DNA from 3 places in the Bacillus sp. 41-22 genome. Region 2 is predicted to be linked to each of the others. Evidence: a T-box and tRNA genes for the amino acid it is inferred to sense, from the RefSeq annotation. Region 2 holds a T-box; the other regions hold tRNA genes.

Region 1 (5,451 bases), 1.6 Mb from region 2:
GGAACTCGGCAAAATGACCCCGTAACTTCGGGAGAAGGGGTGCTTTCTTAACGGAAAGCCGCAGTGAATAGGCCCAAGCGACTGTTTAGCAAAAACACAGGTCTCTGCGAAGCCGTAAGGCGAAGTATAGGGGCTGACACCTGCCCGGTGCTGGAAGGTTAAGGAGAGGGGTTAGCGTAAGCGAAGCTCTGAACTGAAGCCCCAGTAAACGGCGGCCGTAACTATAACGGTCCTAAGGTAGCGAAATTCCTTGTCGGGTAAGTTCCGACCCGCACGAAAGGTGTAACGATTTGGGCACTGTCTCAACCAGAGACTCGGTGAAATTATAGTACCTGTGAAGATGCAGGTTACCCGCGACAGGACGGAAAGACCCCGTGGAGCTTTACTGTAGCCTGATATTGAATTTTGGTACAGTTTGTACAGGATAGGCGGGAGCCATTGAAACCGGAGCGCTAGCTTCGGTGGAGGCGCTGGTGGGATACCGCCCTGACTGTATTGAAATTCTAACCTACGGGTCTCATCGACCCGGGAGACAGTGTCAGGTGGGCAGTTTGACTGGGGCGGTCGCCTCCTAAAGTGTAACGGAGGCGCCCAAAGGTTCCCTCAGAATGGTTGGAAATCATTCGTAGAGTGCAAAGGCATAAGGGAGCTTGACTGCGAGACCTACAAGTCGAGCAGGGACGAAAGTCGGGCTTAGTGATCCGGTGGTTCCGCATGGAAGGGCCATCGCTCAACGGATAAAAGCTACCCCGGGGATAACAGGCTTATCTCCCCCAAGAGTCCACATCGACGGGGAGGTTTGGCACCTCGATGTCGGCTCATCGCATCCTGGGGCTGTAGTCGGTCCCAAGGGTTGGGCTGTTCGCCCATTAAAGCGGTACGCGAGCTGGGTTCAGAACGTCGTGAGACAGTTCGGTCCCTATCCGTCGTGGGCGCAGGAAATTTGAGAGGAGCTGTCCTTAGTACGAGAGGACCGGGATGGACGCACCGCTGGTGTACCAGTTGTTCTGCCAAGGGCATAGCTGGGTAGCTATGTGCGGAAGGGATAAGTGCTGAAAGCATCTAAGCATGAAGCCCCCCTCAAGATGAGATTTCCCATAGCGTAAGCTAGTAAGATCCCTGAAAGATGATCAGGTTGATAGGTTCGAGGTGGAAGCATGGTGACATGTGGAGCTGACGAATACTAATAGATCGAGGACTTAACCATATAATATGAAGCAACGTTATCTAGTTTTGAGAGAATATAAAAAACTTATTGACTTTCTAAGTGAATCAAGTATAATAATGTTTGTCTCAATCGAATATAGTCTGGTAATGATGGCAGAGAGGTCACACCCGTTCCCATACCGAACACGGAAGTTAAGCTCTCTAGCGCCAATGGTAGTTGGGACCTTGTCCCTGCGAGAGTAGGACGTTGCCAGGCAAAATGGAGGATTAGCTCAGCTGGGAGAGCACCTGCCTTACAAGCAGGGGGTCGGCGGTTCGATCCCGTCATCCTCCACCATATATGTCGGAGGGGTAGCGAAGTGGCTAAACGCGGCGGACTGTAAATCCGCTCCTTCGGGTTCGGCAGTTCGAATCTGCCCCCCTCCACCATTTCTTAATTATTGGGCTATAGCCAAGCGGTAAGGCAACGGACTTTGACTCCGTCATGCGCTGGTTCGAATCCAGCTAGCCCAGCCATTAAGAGCCATTAGCTCAGTTGGTAGAGCATCTGACTTTTAATCAGAGGGTCGAAGGTTCGAATCCTTCATGGCTCACCATTTTCTTAAAAAATATGCGGGTGTGGCGGAATTGGCAGACGCACTAGACTTAGGATCTAGCGCCTTTGGCGTGGGGGTTCGACTCCCTTCACCCGCACTTTTAATAAAATAACTCAAACATGTCTTGCGGAAGTAGTTCAGTGGTAGAATACAACCTTGCCAAGGTTGGGGTCGCGGGTTCGAATCCCGTCTTCCGCTCCAATTTTCAGTATGACATGCCGGGGTGGCGGAACAGGCAGACGCACAGGACTTAAAATCCTGCGGTGGGTGACCACCGTGCGGGTTCGACCCCCGCCCTCGGCACCATATGCGCCCGTAGCTCAATTGGATAGAGCGTTTGACTACGGATCAAGAGGTTAGGGGTTCGACTCCTCTCGGGCGCGCTTTTATTAACGGGAAGTGGCTCAGCTTGGTAGAGCACCTGGTTTGGGACCAGGGGGTCGCAGGTTCAAATCCTGTCTTCCCGATTTTCCCAAAAACATGGGGCCTTAGCTCAGCTGGGAGAGCGCCTGCCTTGCACGCAGGAGGTCAGCGGTTCGATCCCGCTAGGCTCCACTTTATTTTTTATATGTCGGAGGTATACCCAAGTTCGGCTGAAGGGATCGGTCTTGAAAACCGACAGGCGGCGAGAGTCGCGCGGGGGTTCGAATCCCTCTACCTCCTCCATTTTTTTAAAAAGTGGTTTAGTTACATATAAAAATGAATAAGATATTAATTTTTCCTTCATGGAGGTATACCCAAGTTCGGCTGAAGGGATCGGTCTTGAAAACCGACAGGCGGCGAGAGTCGCGCGGGGGTTCGAATCCCTCTACCTCCTCCATTTATTTTTAAAACATAATATCGTCGCGGGGTGGAGCAGTACGGTAGCTCGTCGGGCTCATAATCCGAAGGTCGCAGGTTCAAATCCTGTCCCCGCAACCAATGGTCCCGTGGTGTAGTGGTTAACATGCCTGCCTGTCACGCAGGAGATCGCCGGTTCGACCCCGGTCGGGACCGCCATTTTATGTTGGCTCGGTAGCTCAGTCGGTAGAGCAGAGGACTGAAAATCCTCGTGTCGGCGGTTCGATTCCGTCCCGAGCCACCATTTTTTTGTTTTTTTTTATGCCGGCTTAGCTCAATTGGTAGAGCAACTGACTTGTAATCAGTAGGTTGGGGGTTCAAGTCCTCTAGCCGGCATCATTTAGGGGCATAGTTTAAAGGTAGAACTGAGGTCTCCAAAACCTCCAGTGTGGGTTCAATTCCTACTGCCCCTGTAAAGTATGGGCCTATAGCTCAGCTGGTTAGAGCGCACGCCTGATAAGCGTGAGGTCGATGGTTCGAGTCCATTTAGGCCCACCATATATATTCCGCAGTAGCTCAGTGGTAGAGCTATCGGCTGTTAACCGATCGGTCGTAGGTTCGAGTCCTACCTGCGGAGCCATGGCCCGTTGGTCAAGTGGTTAAGACACCGCCCTTTCACGGCGGTAACACGGGTTCGAATCCCGTACGGGTCATAAAAAAAGAGTCAGCATATTGCTGACTCTTTTTTATTATGTATAAGCCTCTTTTTATCACCTTATTTTTCTGAAATAAATAAAGGGATTTAGGAAAAGCTATGGTATGTATTAAAAGGAGGAGATGAAAAATGACGCAAGTTAGAGAACTTATGAGTACTCATATCGTACATTGTACACCATTAGACAATGTATATGAGGCGGCTGTAAAAATGAAGGAAGAATCGGTTGGATTGATTCCTGTTATTGAAAATAAACAAGTTGTTGGGCTTGTTACTGATCGAGACTTAGTTGTTCGTGGGATTGCTGAAAAACATCCTGGATCTAATCAAATTACAAATGTAATGACAACAAACATTGTTTCAGTTTCTCCAGATGATTCTATTGAAAAAGCTACAGAATTAATGGCACAATATCAAATTAGACGGTTACCGGTTGTTGAGAGCGGTCAACTTGTTGGGATGCTAGCACTAGGTGATTTAGCTATAAGAAAATCAGCAGATGATCAAGCAGGGTTTGCTTTAAGTGAAATCTCAGAGCATACGGAATAAACTATTTATAAAGATCAGATACATTATTCTAGTATATACGGATTAAACTAATATGTTAGCGTGATGTATCTGAGACATTATATAATAAGTATAGCGTCAATATTTTTGACAGTTTTTTTTAATTTGTCATTCCTGATTTTTAATAAGAGAAAAAATGATATACTGAGAGATATAAGTATTATGATAGATTTTGAATATAACAATATTCATCGTTAATGATGTAATAATGAATTAATATTTCCTACATAGATAAAGTGAAACTTTAATTATTGGGGGGTGTCCATCCCAAAATAATTATTAGTTGAACCAATCGGGCTTTTATGGGCAGTTTTATCTCCTACCTAACTTCCTCGCATTCGCAGAATTTTGAGGTGGGAGTCTTACTGCCCGCAAATAGCGGGATAAAAAGGGAAGGGGAATTATATGAGGGCTGTACAGGGCGATCCAAATTGGAATTTGGTTACAGATACATATATAGAACCAAATGATTTCGCTGAGTTATTTTCTTTGCTTGTACCTTGTCATCCAAAAGGTGAAGGGAAAGAGCGAACTATATTAGTATGGAAAGAAAAAGAATTTTATAAAGAAGAAAATTTAGCGCCATTTATCGTATATGGCATGAATAAAGTAAAGAATTTACCGCAGTTTCATAAAGATGAAATTCCAACTCTAGTACGTATTCTTCGTTTATGTCAAGAGATTGGTTGGTATGAAGAGGCAAATGCTTTTATGATAACCCAAGGGCTAGATGAATTTGTCCGAACTTCATTGGAGTATGAAACATGGGATCTTTTGACGAAAGCAGTTGCTTTAAACTATTTAATTATTAAATATCGTATTGGTGAATTAACAGCTGAGGATGTAGAAATTTGGGATCGAGTTAAATTTAATGAGAAATGTATAACAGATTGCAAACATCTATTATCTCATAAAGAAGTATTGGAATTTACATTCTTTTATATGTGTAAGCGAGCTAAGCTACTGTCAAAAGAGCAATTAAATAGTGATATGATGAGTCTGGCAATGTATTGTAATACTTTTGTGTATGATTTATATACACATGACTTATTACGGAAGTATCGTAAGTGTACAGACTTCCTATCATATTATGGACCTAGTCAAGCGGTTTTAGCTTGTCAAAGAGCTGTACTTTCACAAATTTCCGATCGATTAGACCCTTTAAAGACAACTCATGTAGATGATTATTTATATGTGATGAAAGAAATGATGGAGCATATGACGATAGGGGTAATGGATCGGTATGGTCATTTTATTGGAAAGCTACTATCATATGTACCATTTTTCGAAATGATCCAAGTTCCACAGCATGCATATTACTGTGAAGAATTACTGTATATTTGTAAGGGAATTGAATACAAAGAAGAAATACTACGCAATTATATATTTATACAATTACATGATTGTTTACCATCATTCTTTAAACTATTTCTTAAAAATAAGCGTTATGCAACGATTCATGATATTCTTTTCTATTGGTGCGACGATGAACAAAGAATGAGCTTAGAGAAAAAATATAATCTTAGTTTCATTTATGAAAAATATGCTTGTGGATAAACCATATTTTTCATATTAAAAATTAATATAAATTAAAAAGGATCTCAAGTTTATGTGAGATCCTTTTTT
Region 2 (5,451 bases):
TTAACCATTTTTGCAATATATAATGGGTTTTCTTCTTTCGCTTCTACACTTACAGAAATGTAATCAGAAGTTTTTTCTGCTGTTTCTTGTAAGTCGATAGCTGGAAGTTTTACTTCACGGCCGTAAATAGCAGCTACTTCATATGCAACACCTAACATGTTTAAGCAATCTGCACGGTTTGGTGTTAAACCAAGCTCAAGTACTTCATCATTTAAATTTAAAATTTCAAGTGCATCTGCACCAACTTCAGCATCACTTGGGAAGATGAAGATACCGTCTGCATATTCTTTCGCAACGAATTTCCCATCAATACCAAGCTCTTGAAGAGCACAAACCATACCGTGAGAAGCTTCCCCGCGTAGTTTTGCTTTTTTAATTTTGAAGTTACCAGGAAGTACAGCGCCAACTTTTGCAACTGGTACTTTTAAACCTTTTGCAATGTTAGCAGCACCACAAATAATTTGAACCGGCTCTTCTTCACCGATATCGATTAAGCATTTGCTTAATTTATCAGCTTCTGGGTGTTTTTCACATTCTAATACGTGACCAACTACAACACCTTTTACACCTTTATTTAATACTTCAACACCTTCTACTTCAATACCACTTTTCGTGATTTTGTCTGCTAGTTCTTGTGCTGTTACATCTTTAATATCTACATACTCTTGTAACCAACGATATGATACGAACATATTTATCCTCTCCTTCCCTTACGCTCGTTTGAATTGTTGTAAGAAACGTACATCATTTGTATAGAAATGACGAATGTCATCTACGCCGTATTTCAACATTGCGATACGCTCTGCGCCCATACCGAATGCGAAACCTTGATATTCTTTTGAATCATAACCAGCCATTTCAAGTACGTTCGGGTGAACCATACCTGCTCCTAAAATTTCGATCCAGCCAGTCCCTTTACAAGTGCCACAACCTTTACCGTGACACATCATACAAGAAATATCCATCTCTACAGACGGCTCTGTGAATGGGAAGAAACTTGGACGAAGACGGATTTCACGATCTTCACCGAACATCTTTTTCACGAATACTTGCAGTGTACCTTTTAAGTCACTCATGCGAATGTTTTTATCAATTACAAGACCTTCAATTTGCATGAATTGGTGTGAATGCGTCGCATCATCGTCATCGCGGCGATACACTTTACCAGGACAAATAATTTTAATCGGTCCTTTTTCTTTATTCTTTTCCATCGTACGTGCTTGCACAGAAGATGTATGTGTACGTAGTAACGTTTCTTCTGTAATGTAGAATGTATCTTGCATATCACGCGCTGGGTGATCTTTCGGTAAGTTTAATGCTTCGAAGTTGTAGTAGTCTTTTTCTACTTCCGTCCCTTCAGCTACTTCATAACCCATACCGATGAATACATCTTCAATTTGTTCAACAACTGCTGTTAACGGATGGTGACAACCTGTTTCAACAGGACGACCTGGCAGTGTAACATCAATTGTTTCAGTAGCTAATTTCGCCTCAATTACTGCTTTTTCTAAGTTGCCAATTTTGTCTTCTAGACGCGTTTGAATCGCTTCACGTACTTCATTTACTAATGCTCCCATACGTGGACGCTCTTCTGCTGATAATTTTCCCATGCCGCGTAATACTTCTGTAATTGGACCTTTTTTCCCTAAATACGCTACGCGTACGTCGTTTAAGCCCTTTAGCTCTTTCGCTTCTTCAATAAGCTCTAACGCTTTTTGCTTTAGCTCTTTTAAACGTGCTTCCATTTGGAACCCTCCTAATTTTAAAAATAAAAAAACCCCGCTCCCAAAAAGGGACGAGGTAAATTCGCGGTACCACCCTAAATTGACAGAACAAGTCTGCCCACTCATTAGTTATAACGATCAATTCTGACCGGAACGCCTTTACATATAAATGGTCCTGGCGCCAACTCCAGAGGTGAATTCACTTCCATCTACCATAAGAATGCTTTCAGTCTACGGCACTCTCTCCCTATATGGCGATTTTGTAAGCTACTCTTCTCTATCAACGTTTTTCATTAATATACTTTTATTATATGTTCAAAAAAGTTCGATACTCATTTCACCACTTTTTTATGAACATGTACTTCAACTTATTATAAGAAGTTTTTTATCGATTCGCAACTGGGCTTTGTAAATAATACGTTAAAATCCCTGCTGCAACCGCAACATTTAATGATTCTGCCCCGCCGTAAATCGGAATATACAAGTTTTGATCACTTTTCGCCAGAATTTCTTGGCGTACGCCGCTTCCTTCATTCCCTACAATTAATGCAAAACTTCCAGCCGGGGTTACTTCACCAAATGGAACTCCATTTTCAAGAGCTGTTCCATATACAGGGACGTTATTTTCTTTTAACTTGTCTACCCATTCTTCTAAGTTCCCTTTTACAACCGGTAAGTGGAAAATAGAACCTTGTGTAGATCGTAGTACTTTACTATTATAAACATCAACGCACCCTTCTCCAAGCACAACGGCATGAATACCAGCTGCATCCGCTGTACGAATAATCGTTCCCAAATTACCTGGGTCTTGAAGGCCGTCTAATAAAAGAAATTTCCCATCAGTAAGAGCTACTTCTTTCTCATGTTTCTCACAAACAGCAAATACACCTTGCGTTGTTTCTGTTTCGCGGAGTACTTTTACAATTGCTTCAGGCACAATATACATTTCAACATCATTAACTGTCCAATCTTTCGGAAGATCTGTCTGATCTGAAACGATAAGTTCTGTTACAACTCCTGCCTTTAACGCTTCCTCTACTAAATGGAATCCTTCTACAAAAAATAAAGCTTTGTTATCGCGCTCTTTTTTCGTCTGCAGCTTTTTCCACTGCTTCACACGCGGGTTTTGTACTGAATCAATGTTTTTCATAATATGTATTTCCCTCTCTTCTTGTCTTATCATTATAGCCTATTTTTCATACATATTTACATAAAAAAGAACAAAAACTAACGTCAGTTTCAATTCTGAAGAAGAGGTGAAGATAATGAGTTTTAATTTACGCGGCGCGGTATTAGCGAATGTATCTGGAAATTCACAAGACCAATTACAAGAAACGATTGTCGATGCAATTCAAAGCGGTGAAGAAAAAATGCTTCCAGGTCTTGGCGTTTTATTCGAAGTCATTTGGAAAAATGCTGATGAAAATGAAAAACACGAAATGTTAGGAACACTGGAGCAAGGATTAAAAAAATAAGCAATAAAAGGTCACCTTAGAAAAAAAACTAAGGTGACCTTTTATGTCTATAAAATTTTTCTTCTCCTAAACATTTCTACTTTACTAACGCTACCCCGATGGAGTACAATGTTCAAAATACATTTAAACCGATCGATTTTTCTTCATATACATCATTGGATAAAAGGAGTGAATGTTTTATGCACCGTATTACGCTTGAACAAATTTTTAAACATCACATTACGCAAAAATATGTAAACCGTTCTGGAATGGTCCACGCGATTGCTGTCGCTTATCATGCGTTTCACTTAGCCAAAAAGCATCACGCCTCAGTCGATGCTGCGACAAAGGCTGGCTTCCTTCATGATATCGGACATCATACGTGGTACACGGGCGGCGAATGGGACTATGACTTGTATAAAAAGAATGATATACATGCGATTAAAGGGGCAGAAAGATCTCATAAATTGCTTATTAGATTAGGAGAACATCCTAAACTAGCAAAAGAAATTTCTATTGCGATTCTTCTTCATACAGATTCTTTCTTAGTACAGCAAGAAATTGAAAGAACATCTCTTCAAAACATTATTAAATGGGCAGACGAAGCAGATGAAGAACCGGGCGGAGCGCATCATTATAGAACGATTTCTTATGAAAAAGCATTGAAAGCAATTCAGCAATTAGACCGATTGGTAGAGCGTGAATTACAAATAGAGCAAAAGAAATTGAATGACAAGGCAGAACATAGTTATCAATGAGAAAGAGGCATCACTATAGGGTGATACCTCTTTTATTATTTTGCGAAAAATACACCTTTGTATGTAATATTTAAATGTTACACTCAAAAGCAAAATACTTTATAATTAAATATACAAATATAAAGAGGTGGTTTTACAAATGCAACCCGCTACACAACTTTCTAATGAACAGAAATACTCTATGTCATGGGGACAATTTATTAGCTCCGTTTTATTCGCTTTTTTCGGAACCGGACTTATTACTGTGTTCCTCGCAATGCCCTTAACAATTTATACAGCCGGCCTTACAGATAAAAAACAAATTGCCCTGTATGAATCTATTGCAAATACTGCAAGTATCATATTACAACTAGCCGTGTTGTTATTCTTCATTTTCAAATTCGAACCCGCAAAAAAATTACTACTAAAATCTTTTAACTTTAAAGTACTTAAAGAATGGCGTACATACGTATACTTACTTCTTTTCTTCGCTATAAACATTATACTCAATTACATCTTGTTAAATTATGTGTTCCAAGACGCAACGAAGCAGCAATCTTCCGCACTAAACTTAGACGTTTTTAAGCAGTATCAAATATTATTACTTCTCGGCTTCGCTATACTCACACCAATTTTTGAAGAGCTTATTTTCCGTGGTTTTATACTTCGCTTCTTCTCAGAACGCTTTCCATTTTGGATTGCAGCCATCATAACAAGCTTCTTCTTCGGTATCGCTCATACATACTCACTTGGAGTAATGGTAATTACTTTCTTCATGGGATTATTAATGGCTATTTTATGTAAAAAAACAAAATCCATTATTCCAGCTATGTTATTTCATATTATGAATAATATGTTGGCATTCTTGAGTTAAAAAGAGGTATCATCGCGATACCTCTTTCACTCTTTTATCACAACTTCAAACTCTTCTTCCGTTAACACTTTTCGGTAATTCGTTTTCTTTTCTCCCTCTTCACCAGAAGTTAGAACAGGCGTCAGAATAATTTTCGTTACACTATCTTCTAGTTTTTCAAATCGCCAATAACTATTTTTCGATAATGTAAGACCTGAGTCGGGTATTAACTCGTTTCCATCTTGATCTTTCGCGATAAATTTCACCTCTAATTTCGTTCCATTCAACATTTTATAATTCAACTTCGTAGATATAGGAGAAACTTTTAAATCTTCCACTTCTATTTTTTGACCATTTTCTAATTTAAAATGTTTATGGATTGGGATTGTTTTCGTTTCAGCTTTTAATTTGTCTCCAGATGCTTTGAAGGAAAAGCCCCATTCTCCTTTTATTGAGGTTTTATCTTTTAACGGCATAAGTCTTCTATATATAATTTGTATATCTAGTTCCCCATCCAATTCCATTGGCTTCATTTGTGAATCTTTCAAATTTGTAGTAGTAAAAAATGTGTATGTATAATCATTTACTCTTTGTTTACCTCCACCACCACTACCATTTAACTCTTTTCCATTTATATAAACATCTGGGTACGGTAAAAAAATATCTCCCAGATTAACACTGTT
Region 3 (5,451 bases), 1.4 Mb from region 2:
CATTTTAAATCTACATAAAAATATTAATATGAAATATAATGTGTATTCAACACATTTTTAAAAGAAATATAAAAAGTTCATTTTTGATTCATATTACAGACATAATATAAATCACTATCATTTTGTTCTTTCGACAAGTTATATTATACATGAATTCCTAAGTTTATTACGAATTTTAGAATCACATAGCATAATTTAACAAAAAAAACCCTAACATTTCTGTTAGGGTCTTTTTAGGTGACATTTATATAGAGTGCTACCCTTAAAATCCTTTATTTTAAAGCATTTTAAAAATTTTGAGCTTCTTTAAACATGATAAATTAAAATGAAACGGACCAAAATGGAATCATATTAAATAACTGACACCTTTTACTTTCATTTCTCTCCCTTGATTAAATTTATCATATTTCATTTATTACTGTGATGATTTATTTTATTATTTCTCGCTAAACAATAAGAAACAGGGCAAAGCTGCCATGTCCTTTTAAAGATTTGTTATGTAGTATGTTATGAACTATTCATTATCAAACTAAAGTTATTCCTTTTCATTCCTCTACTAATCCCATAATATTTCCTTAATTACTTTCTATTGCTGTATAATTAAAATAGGAAAAAATTTGAAGAAAAGATGGAGGGAGAATTATGACACATTCAAATGAGAAAAAATCACATGGTTTTAAAGGAATAGGAGAGAAGTTAAACCCCAACTATCTATCAAGTGAGATTCATAAAATTGGATGGTCCAATTCAATTTGATTCGTTCCCTAAATTAAAGGAATTAGGGGACTGGTTGAGTACTTCAACGCAAATATGGTCGTGTCACTCAACTATGTACAAGTACAACAGAGAAGAGTTTGAAAAGAAGTTTTTTGAAATTACGAAATTACCAGCTGATAATGTGGTAATTTCAACTGGTGGTATCGGATTTAACTTCATGTCACCAGGGTGGAGAGATTCTCTCTAGAGTGCTCGAAAAAATTCTTGTATATGTAATATTCTACTGAAATTTTATCCTTTTAATACTTCATAGTTTCTTCCAACTGTATCTAAAGTTCGTCACTTACTCACCGCACACTACCCCAACGCACTATTAGTGCTTATTTTGTAGTGTAAAAAAAACACAAAAAAACTCTACACAATTAGTGTAGAGCCTTGATGTTACGCCGTTCGTGATACCGATGGTCGGGGTCGAACCGACACTCCCGAAGGAACACGATTTTGAGTCGTGCGCGTCTGCCAATTCCGCCACATCGGCATAAAAGAAAGGCGGCAACCGGATTTGAACCGGTGGTAAAGGTTTTGCAGACCTCTGCCTTACCACTTGGCTATGCCGCCATATGAAGTTAAAATGGAGCGGAAGACGGGATTCGAACCCGCGACCCCAACCTTGGCAAGGTTGTATTCTACCACTGAACTACTTCCGCAAAAATGGCTGGGCTAGCTGGATTCGAACCAGCGCATGACGGAGTCAAAGTCCGTTGCCTTACCGCTTGGCTATAGCCCACCGAAGTTTTACTTAATTATATGTAAGTATCCATTAATTTATTTGTAATTTTTAAAAAATAAAAATGGGGCGACTGATGGGAATTGAACCCACGAATGCCGGAGCCACAATCCGGTGCGTTAACCACTTCGCCACAACCGCCATGTTGTGTTTATATATTTGGCAGGGGCAGTAGGAATTGAACCCACACTGGAGGTTTTGGAGACCTCAGTTCTACCTTTAAACTATGCCCCTATGTAAAATGGTGGAGGGGGGCAGATTCGAACTGCCGAACCCGAAGGAGCGGATTTACAGTCCGCCGCGTTTAGCCACTTCGCTACCCCTCCGAAACTTACATGGTGCCGGCTAGAGGACTTGAACCCCCAACCTACTGATTACAAGTCAGTTGCTCTACCAATTGAGCTAAGCCGGCATATTTTATTAAAATGGTGGCTCGGGACGGAATCGAACCGCCGACACGAGGATTTTCAGTCCTCTGCTCTACCGACTGAGCTACCGAGCCTTATTAAAATGGCGGTCCCGACCGGGGTCGAACCGGCGATCTCCTGCGTGACAGGCAGGCATGTTAACCACTACACCACGGGACCATTTGGTTGCGGGGACAGGATTTGAACCTGCGACCTTCGGGTTATGAGCCCGACGAGCTACCGTACTGCTCCACCCCGCGATAATATTATTTATATAATTATATGATAAGTGTTAGCAACCACATTACGAGAATGTTTGGTTGCGGGGACAGGATTTGAACCTGCGACCTTCGGGTTATGAGCCCGACGAGCTACCGTACTGCTCCACCCCGCGACAATATTATTCATATAATTTATATGGTGGAGGATGACGGGATCGAACCGCCGACCCCCTGCTTGTAAGGCAGGTGCTCTCCCAGCTGAGCTAATCCTCCAAAAGTGGTGACCCGTACGGGATTCGAACCCGTGTTACCGCCGTGAAAGGGCGGTGTCTTAACCACTTGACCAACGGGCCAAATATTATAAATTCCTTATGGCGGAGAGCAAGGGATTCGAACCCTTGATACGCTTGTGACGTATACACGATTTCCAATCGTGCTCCTTCGGCCAACTCGGACAGCTCTCCAATGGCTCCGCAGGTAGGAATCGAACCTACGACCGATCGGTTAACAGCCGATAGCTCTACCGCTGAGCTACTGCGGAATAATATTGCCTGGCAACGTCCTACTCTCACAGGGACAAGGTCCCAACTACCATCGGCGCTAGAGAGCTTAACTTCCGTGTTCGGTATGGGAACGGGTGTGACCTCTCTGCCATCATTACCAGACATTATTCTTTTGAGACAATCATTATTATAACTTATTCACCCTGAAAGTCAATAAGTTTTTTATATTCTCTCAAAACTAGATAACGTTGCTTCATATTATATGGTTAAGTCCTCGATCTATTAGTATTCGTCAGCTCCACATGTCACCATGCTTCCACCTCGAACCTATCAACCTGATCATCTTTCAGGGATCTTACTAGCTTACGCTATGGGAAATCTCATCTTGAGGGGGGCTTCATGCTTAGATGCTTTCAGCACTTATCCCTTCCGCACATAGCTACCCAGCTATGCCCTTGGCAGAACAACTGGTACACCAGCGGTGCGTCCATCCCGGTCCTCTCGTACTAAGGACAGCTCCTCTCAAATTTCCTGCGCCCACGACGGATAGGGACCGAACTGTCTCACGACGTTCTGAACCCAGCTCGCGTACCGCTTTAATGGGCGAACAGCCCAACCCTTGGGACCGACTACAGCCCCAGGATGCGATGAGCCGACATCGAGGTGCCAAACCTCCCCGTCGATGTGGACTCTTGGGGGAGATAAGCCTGTTATCCCCGGGGTAGCTTTTATCCGTTGAGCGATGGCCCTTCCATGCGGAACCACCGGATCACTAAGCCCGACTTTCGTCCCTGCTCGACTTGTAGGTCTCGCAGTCAAGCTCCCTTATGCCTTTGCACTCTACGAATGATTTCCAACCATTCTGAGGGAACCTTTGGGCGCCTCCGTTACACTTTAGGAGGCGACCGCCCCAGTCAAACTGCCCACCTGACACTGTCTCCCGGGTCGATAAGACCCGTAGGTTAGAATTTCAATACAGTCAGGGCGGTATCCCACCAGCGCCTCCACCGAAGCTAGCGCTCCGGTCTCAATGGCTCCCGCCTATCCTGTACAAACTGTACCAAAATTCAATATCAGGCTACAGTAAAGCTCCACGGGGTCTTTCCGTCCTGTCGCGGGTAACCTGCATCTTCACAGGTACTATAATTTCACCGAGTCTCTGGTTGAGACAGTGCCCAAATCGTTACACCTTTCGTGCGGGTCGGAACTTACCCGACAAGGAATTTCGCTACCTTAGGACCGTTATAGTTACGGCCGCCGTTTACTGGGGCTTCAGTTCAGAGCTTCGCTTACGCTAACCCCTCTCCTTAACCTTCCAGCACCGGGCAGGTGTCAGCCCCTATACTTCGCCTTACGGCTTCGCAGAGACCTGTGTTTTTGCTAAACAGTCGCTTGGGCCTATTCACTGCGGCTTTCCGTTAAGAAAGCACCCCTTCTCCCGAAGTTACGGGGTCATTTTGCCGAGTTCCTTAACCAGAGTTCTCTCGCACACCTTAGGATTCTCTCCTCGCCTACCTGTGTCGGTTTGCGGTACAGGCACCTTTTATCTCGCTAGAAGCTTTTCTTGGCAGCGGGGAATCAAAGACTTCGCTCCATAAGGAGCTTCCCCATCACAGCTCAGCCTTCACGATAAGCGGATTTGCCTACTTATCAGCCTAACTGCTTGGACGTGCACAACCAATCGCACGCTTCTTCTATCCTTCTGCGTCCCTCCATTGCTCAAACGATAAAGAGGTGGTACAGGAATATCAACCTGTTGTCCATCGCCTACGCCTGTCGGCCTCGGCTTAGGTCCTGACTAACCCTGAGCGGACGAGCCTTCCTCAGGAAACCTTAGGCATTCGGTGGACGGGATTCTCACCCGTCTTTCGCTACTCATACCGGCATTCTCACTTCTAAGCGCTCCACCAGTCCTTCCGGTCTGACTTCACTGCACTTAGAACGCTCCCCTACCACTGATACCATTGGTATCAATTCGCAGCTTCGGTGGTGTATTTAGCCCCGGTACATTTTCGGCGCAGAGTCACTCGACTAGTGAGCTATTACGCACTCTTTAAATGGTGGCTGCTTCTGAGCCAACATCCTAGTTGTCTAAGCAACTCCACATCCTTTTCCACTTAATACACACTTTGGGACCTTAGCTGGCGATCTGGGCTGTTTCCCTCTTGACTACGGATCTTATCACTCGCAGTCTGACTCCTAAGGATAAGTCATTGGCATTCGGAGTTTGACTGAATTCGGTAATCCGATGAGGACCCCTAGTTCAATCAGTGCTCTACCTCCAAGACTCTTACACTTAAGGCTAGCCCTAAAGCTATTTCGGGGAGAACCAGCTATCTCCAGGTTCGATTGGAATTTCTCCGCTACCCACACCTCATCCCCGCACTTTTCAACGTGCGTGGGTTCGGGCCTCCATTCAGTGTTACCTGAACTTCACCCTGGACATGGGTAGATCACCTGGTTTCGGGTCTACGACCACGTACTAAACGCCCTATTCAGACTCGCTTTCGCTGCGGCTCCGCCTCTTCAGCTTAACCTCGCACGGGATCGTAACTCGCCGGTTCATTCTACAAAAGGCACGCCATCACCCATTAACGGGCTCTGACTATTTGTAGGCACACGGTTTCAGGATCTCTTTCACTCCCCTTCCGGGGTGCTTTTCACCTTTCCCTCACGGTACTGGTTCACTATCGATCACTAGGGAGTATTTAGCCTTGGGAGATGGTCCTCCCAGATTCCGACGGAATTTCACGTGTTCCGCCGTACTCAGGATACATTCAAGAGAGAACGAAGTTTCGACTACGGGGTTATTACCC

The links. The T-box of region 2 lies ahead of pheS (phenylalanine--tRNA ligase subunit alpha). A T-box ahead of a tRNA ligase gene usually reads a tRNA of that ligase, here a tRNA-Phe.
Region 1: it has a tRNA-Phe gene. The T-box ahead of pheS (phenylalanine--tRNA ligase subunit alpha) is inferred to sense a tRNA for this amino acid. The anticodon was not compared.
Region 3: it has a tRNA-Phe gene. The T-box ahead of pheS (phenylalanine--tRNA ligase subunit alpha) is inferred to sense a tRNA for this amino acid. The anticodon was not compared.

The regions. Positions count from the first base shown of each region.
Region 1 is NZ_CP084035.1:734,105-739,555, forward strand. It holds rRNA gene LCF45_RS03640 (23S ribosomal RNA) at 1-1,207, shown strand, start outside; rRNA gene rrf (5S ribosomal RNA) at 1,308-1,423, shown strand; tRNA gene LCF45_RS03650 (tRNA-Val) at 1,429-1,504, shown strand; tRNA gene LCF45_RS03655 (tRNA-Tyr) at 1,513-1,596, shown strand; tRNA gene LCF45_RS03660 (tRNA-Gln) at 1,609-1,683, shown strand; tRNA gene LCF45_RS03665 (tRNA-Lys) at 1,688-1,763, shown strand; tRNA gene LCF45_RS03670 (tRNA-Leu) at 1,780-1,860, shown strand; tRNA gene LCF45_RS03675 (tRNA-Gly) at 1,890-1,964, shown strand; tRNA gene LCF45_RS03680 (tRNA-Leu) at 1,981-2,069, shown strand; tRNA gene LCF45_RS03685 (tRNA-Arg) at 2,073-2,146, shown strand; tRNA gene LCF45_RS03690 (tRNA-Pro) at 2,157-2,230, shown strand; tRNA gene LCF45_RS03695 (tRNA-Ala) at 2,246-2,318, shown strand; tRNA gene LCF45_RS03700 (tRNA-Ser) at 2,337-2,429, shown strand; tRNA gene LCF45_RS03705 (tRNA-Ser) at 2,491-2,583, shown strand; tRNA gene LCF45_RS03710 (tRNA-Met) at 2,608-2,684, shown strand; tRNA gene LCF45_RS03715 (tRNA-Asp) at 2,687-2,762, shown strand; tRNA gene LCF45_RS03720 (tRNA-Phe) at 2,772-2,847, shown strand; tRNA gene LCF45_RS03725 (tRNA-Thr) at 2,867-2,939, shown strand; tRNA gene LCF45_RS03730 (tRNA-Trp) at 2,946-3,016, shown strand; tRNA gene LCF45_RS03735 (tRNA-Ile) at 3,025-3,101, shown strand; tRNA gene LCF45_RS03740 (tRNA-Asn) at 3,109-3,183, shown strand; tRNA gene LCF45_RS03745 (tRNA-Glu) at 3,185-3,256, shown strand; gene LCF45_RS03750 (CBS domain-containing protein) at 3,388-3,807, shown strand; gene LCF45_RS03755 (DUF3965 domain-containing protein) at 4,231-5,382, shown strand.
Region 2 is NZ_CP084035.1:4,384,531-4,389,981, forward strand. It holds gene pheT (phenylalanine--tRNA ligase subunit beta) at 1-692, opposite strand, end outside; gene pheS (phenylalanine--tRNA ligase subunit alpha) at 711-1,745, opposite strand; T-box leader at 1,789-2,017, opposite strand; gene LCF45_RS22445 (TrmH family RNA methyltransferase) at 2,110-2,907, opposite strand; gene sspI (small acid-soluble spore protein SspI) at 2,990-3,199, shown strand; gene LCF45_RS22455 (HD domain-containing protein) at 3,379-3,936, shown strand; gene LCF45_RS22460 (CPBP family intramembrane glutamic endopeptidase) at 4,076-4,789, shown strand; gene LCF45_RS22465 (DUF4179 domain-containing protein) at 4,816-5,451, opposite strand, start outside.
Region 3 is NZ_CP084035.1:521,372-526,822, reverse strand. It holds partial or broken gene LCF45_RS02755 (DUF3884 family protein) at 643-964, shown strand; tRNA gene LCF45_RS02750 (tRNA-Leu) at 1,174-1,255, opposite strand; tRNA gene LCF45_RS02745 (tRNA-Cys) at 1,265-1,335, opposite strand; tRNA gene LCF45_RS02740 (tRNA-Gly) at 1,350-1,424, opposite strand; tRNA gene LCF45_RS02735 (tRNA-Gln) at 1,430-1,504, opposite strand; tRNA gene LCF45_RS02730 (tRNA-His) at 1,570-1,645, opposite strand; tRNA gene LCF45_RS02725 (tRNA-Trp) at 1,665-1,738, opposite strand; tRNA gene LCF45_RS02720 (tRNA-Tyr) at 1,747-1,830, opposite strand; tRNA gene LCF45_RS02715 (tRNA-Thr) at 1,841-1,916, opposite strand; tRNA gene LCF45_RS02710 (tRNA-Phe) at 1,931-2,006, opposite strand; tRNA gene LCF45_RS02705 (tRNA-Asp) at 2,016-2,091, opposite strand; tRNA gene LCF45_RS02700 (tRNA-Met) at 2,095-2,171, opposite strand; tRNA gene LCF45_RS02695 (tRNA-Met) at 2,229-2,305, opposite strand; tRNA gene LCF45_RS02690 (tRNA-Val) at 2,330-2,405, opposite strand; tRNA gene LCF45_RS02685 (tRNA-Glu) at 2,411-2,485, opposite strand; tRNA gene LCF45_RS02680 (tRNA-Ser) at 2,505-2,596, opposite strand; tRNA gene LCF45_RS02675 (tRNA-Asn) at 2,599-2,673, opposite strand; rRNA gene rrf (5S ribosomal RNA) at 2,682-2,797, opposite strand; rRNA gene LCF45_RS02665 (23S ribosomal RNA) at 2,898-5,451, opposite strand, start outside.